One region of the Anaerofustis butyriciformans genome, then DNA from elsewhere that is predicted to be linked to it. Evidence: riboswitches for the same ligand, from Rfam matches in the RefSeq annotation. Region 1 holds a riboswitch; the other holds the start of a gene.
The links. Region 1 has a riboswitch for thiamine pyrophosphate ahead of V2W16_RS09195 (hypothetical protein). Riboswitches for the same ligand answer to the same signal wherever they lie in the genome.
Positions count from the first base shown of each region.

Region 2: linked by a shared signal. The riboswitch ahead of thiM (hydroxyethylthiazole kinase) and the one ahead of V2W16_RS09195 (hypothetical protein) in region 1 are both predicted to bind thiamine pyrophosphate.

Region 1 is NZ_JAYFFH010000007.1:58,183-60,582, forward strand. It holds gene V2W16_RS09175 (sigma-54 interaction domain-containing protein) at 1-465, opposite strand, end outside; gene V2W16_RS09180 (NifU family protein) at 598-888, shown strand; gene V2W16_RS09185 (hypothetical protein) at 890-1,156, shown strand; gene V2W16_RS09190 (helix-hairpin-helix domain-containing protein) at 1,159-1,404, shown strand; TPP riboswitch at 1,463-1,563, shown strand; gene V2W16_RS09195 (hypothetical protein) at 1,597-1,941, shown strand; gene V2W16_RS09200 (energy-coupled thiamine transporter ThiT) at 1,865-2,260, shown strand; gene V2W16_RS09205 (helix-turn-helix domain-containing protein) at 2,379-2,400, shown strand, end outside.
Region 2 is NZ_JAYFFH010000001.1:311,625-314,024, reverse strand. It holds gene thiE (thiamine phosphate synthase) at 1-497, opposite strand, end outside; gene thiM (hydroxyethylthiazole kinase) at 484-1,308, opposite strand; TPP riboswitch at 1,359-1,455, opposite strand; gene V2W16_RS01515 (GTP pyrophosphokinase) at 1,504-2,193, opposite strand; gene V2W16_RS01510 (hypothetical protein) at 2,217-2,396, opposite strand.

The sequences.
Region 1 (2,400 bases):
GCAAATAATTTTTTCATTTTCTTTAATACTTGTTGATTCTATATTTATATTTTTTTTTGTCAGTAAGCTGTTTTTTTCTACTTCTTTTTTTAATTTATAAATTTCCGTTAAATCTCTTACGTTTGTTACAACCATTATTATATTACCCTTTTTGTCAAAAACAGGAGAGCTTGTTATTAACGCTTTTTTTCCTGTTTTAAATTCTTGTTGAAGGGTTATTGGTTCTTTTTTTTGAAGAGCTAAGACCGAACCTGATATAGATATTACATTATTTTTTATAAGATCAATCATGTTCTTTCCTAGAACTTCTTCTTTTTTTAATCCGGTAATTACCTCATAAGATTTATTTACTTTTATTGTATTTGCCTTATTATCTGTTATATAAATACCGTCAAATGAGTTTTCTATTATTGCATCAAGTCTTTCATTTGCTTCTTGGAGATTATTAAAGATATTATTTTCCATTTTACACCTCATATATAAATTTATTTTACTATGCATGTTGCAAAAATGCAACAACCTGTTTTTAGTAATATAAGCAATAAATATATTTGAAAAAAATATAATTGTTTTATATAATTGGGTAGAGGTAGAGTTATGTTAAAAGATGATAAAATAATAGAAATAGAAAAAGTTTTAAATGATAAGGTTCGTCCTTATTTAAAAAATCATGGCGGTAATGTTGTTATAAAGGAATATAAAGAAGGAATACTGAAAGTAAAATTAATAGGTCAATGTGCAAACTGTGTAAGTGCAAAGACAACAAATGAAGAACTTATAAAATATAACTTATTAAAAGAAATACCAAGCATAAAAGATGTAATTCTTGTTGAGGGAGTAAATGACGAACTTCTTGATTTTGCAAAAAATTTTCTAAAAGAGAAATAAAATGAATGTATATTTAAAATACTGTGGCGGCTGCAATGAAACATATAACAGGGTTAGTGAAGTTGAAAAATTAAAAAAGGAATTCCCTGATTTATGTTTTTATTATGATGATAATCACATTTGTGATATTGCGCTTATTGTATGCGGATGTAATAATGCTTGCGTTTGTATGGATAAAATAAAAATTGAAAATAAATATATTTTAAAGGATAAGGAAGATTTTTATAAAATAAAATCTATTTTATTAAATAAATTACAAAGGAATTGATTATGGGTGAACTTAGAAAAATACCAGGTGTAGGGAAGAAAACAGAAGAAGATTTAATAATGTTAGGGTATAAAAATATTGAGTCCTTAAAAGGAGAAGATCCTGAAAAAATATATTTAAAGGAATGTGAACAAAAAGGCTGTAAAGTTGACAGGTGTCAGCTTTATGTATATAGATGTGCTGTTTATTATGCGAACGAAGGAGAAGATAGAGAGAATAAAAAGTGGTGGGATTTTAAAGATAAATAATACTAGTATTTGACATATTATGTTGTCAGTGGTAAAATATTGTGAAATTAAAATAATACAAATAAGCTAGGGGAGCCTATGGGCTGAGAGAACTATTCGTGTTTACCCTTACTACTTGATCCGGGTTATGCCGGCGTAAGGAAGCTAAATATTTTCTTAACCCCTCCTATGTTTATAAAAGGAGGTATTTTTATGTCAATTTTTGTATCATCTACACCTGACGGTTATATGCCAACAACAATAGGATATATAACTTTAGCAGTTTTACTTATTGCGGCATTGGTTATAGGTGTATATTTATCAAAATCAAATAAGAAAGAAAAACAAAAAAGTATCAGTACCAAAAAAATGGTTTTTTGTGCAATGATTATTGCTCTTGGAACAGTAGCATCAATGCTTAAAGTATATGAGTTTCCATTTGGAGGTTCCGTAACTTTATGTAGTATGTTATTTTGTATGCTTGGCGGGTTATTTTTTTTGGCCTGCAACAGGTATTTTTACAGGTGCTGCATATGGTATTTTGCAACTGATTATTGAGCCTTACATAGTTTTTCCTTTGCAAGTAATAGTTGATTATTTACTTGCTTTTGGTGCTCTTGGTTTATCCGGAATATTTTATAAATCAAAAAACGGTTTGTTAAAGGGATATATAGTTGGTGTTATCGGAAGATATATTTTTGCAGTCCTTTCAGGGTTTATATTTTTTGCTGAATATGCTTGGGCAGGCTGGTCGCCACTTGCTTATTCTTTGGTATATAACGGAATATATATAGGAGCTGAAGCAATTCTTACAATTATTGTAATTTCAATACCGGCTGTAAAAAAAGGATTTGAAAGAGTTAAAAATAATATTTAAGGAAGAAGTGTTTTACTTCTTCTTTTTTATTATTAAGGAGTGCTTTTTGAACTTTGTAATATATTTATAATTTAGTTTTTAGTGTTATAATTATTTTAATATAGTTTGGAGGAATGTTATGAGTATAGGACAAAGAATAG
Region 2 (2,400 bases), on a different contig from region 1:
CCTATTGCAACAACGGGAATATTTACACTGTCGCATATTTCTTTTAGTGTTTCAAAAGATACATCATCGGCATCTAACTTTGTTGAAGTTGAAAATACCGCTCCAACTCCAAGATAGTCAGCTCCCATTTTTTCTGCTTCTATAGCCTCTTCGAGAGTATGAGCAGAAACGCCTAGGATTTTATCTTTTCCTATTTTACTTCTAACGTCCGTAGCTTTCATGTCGCTTTGACCTACATGTACTCCGTCTGCATCACATTTTATTGCAACATCTACGTTATCATTGATTACAAAAGGAATATTATACTCTTTTACCATATCTTTTATTTCTAATGCTTCTTTTAAGAATTCTTCATAACTTAATTCTTTTTCTCTAAGCTGTAAAAAAGTTATTCCTCCCTCTAAAGCTTCTTTGATTTGCCCCTTTAATCCTTTTTCTTTGCTCCACATTCTGTCCGTTACGGCATATAAAAGCATATCTTTTTTATCTGTGTTCATATTTTGCCCCCTTATCAAGTTCTTCACCTGACATATTGTAAATAGCATCAATTAAATAATTTCTAAATGATGAGTTACCGGCTTTTGTTTCAACCATTTTTTCATATGCTTTTTCGCCTGCATATCCCATTAAACATACGCTTGCAAGGCAGGCTTTTAACATATTGTCAGTATTTGCACATATATAAGCACAAGTCATAGCTGAAAGCATACAGCCTGTTCCTGTTATTGAAGACATTACAGCATGTCCGTTTTTTATTATATAAGCATCTTTATCATTAGTTACAATATCAATTTCTCCCGTAACTATTATTACAGCACCTGTTTGTTTTGAAAATTCTTTTAAAGATTTTATTACATCATCAATGTTTTCTTCAGTTACTTTATCAGCTATATCGGCATCAACTCCTTTTGTTGAACCGCTTCCTGCCATAAGAGTTTTAATTTCGGAAATATTACCTTTTATTACAGAAAATTTAACGTTATTCAAAAGTTCCTTTGCTGTATTTGTTCTAAGAGTTGAAGCACCTGCTCCTACAGGGTCAAGAATAATAGGATGAGAAAGTTCATTTGCTTTTTTCCCTGCAAGTAACATTGAAGGAATTGTATTTTTATTTAAAGTTCCTATGTTTATATTTAAACCGCTGCAAATACTTGTTATTTCTTCTACTTCTCCTTCATCATCCGCCATTATCGGAGAACCTCCACAGGCAAGCAGTATATTTGCACAGTCATTTACAGTTACGTAGTTTGTAATGTTATGTACAAGTGGTGTATTGTTTTTTACGTTTTCCAAAATTTCTTTTAACATTTCATTCCTCCTAATATAAAAAAACGAGAAACCAATTAGGATTCTCGTTAAAATTTACTTATTATTTCTTCCTACGTTGGCATTATCCAAATCAGGTTTAAGGGTCGAATAAATTCCTCTCAGCAAAAAGCTCCCCTGTATATTTTATTTATAAAACTATGCTACCACAAGATAAAAAATATGTCAATAAAAGCATTATGCTTCGTTTTCCAAATGAATTTTATCTCTTATTTCCTGCATTTTTATATCTGTATAAGAAATAAGGGTTGCACATTCTTTTAATTCACTTATGATTTTTTCCTCTTCTTCTATATTTTTTTTGTATTTAAGCTGATGTTCCAAACTTGCCCAAAAGTCCATTGCTATTGTTCTAATTTGTATTTCAACTCTTAAATTTTGTTTTTTATCAGAAAAGAACACGGGTATTTCGACAATCATATGATAAGATCTATATCCGTTTTCCTTAGGGTTGTTAATATAATCCTTTACGGCTATAACCGTGATATCATCTTGTTTTGCAATCATTTTTGCAAGTGCATATATATCATCAATAAAAGAACAAACTATTCTTATTCCCGCAATATCATTTAGATGTTCCATAGCTGATTCCACGGATACTTCATATCCTTCTTTTTTTAGTTTTGCGGCTATGCTTTCAGGTTTTTTAATTCTTGACTTAATAAATTCTATTGGGCTGTTAGCTCTTTTAAGTGCAAGTTCGTCATTTAAAACTTCAAGTTTAGTTTTAACTTCTCTTATTGCACATCCATACATCATAATTGCTTCTTTAAATTCTTTTGTTTGTTCTATAAAATAATTTTTTGTATCTGCAGGAACGTTAACAGTGCTTATAAACGTCCTGTTCAGGTCTTTTTCCATATTCATTGTAATCTTTTAATATATGATATTTATTTCCATTTATGTCCGCAGTCAAGGCATATGTAATCAGGTCTTGTTTTTTCATCTTCAAAACATCCGCCGTAAAAACCTTCATCTTTCCCCATTGCTTCACAAGCTTCAAAATACATAAGACCGTATATCATTTCTTCAATATGTTTGCTTTTACACTTTGGACATATCTTTTCCATATAT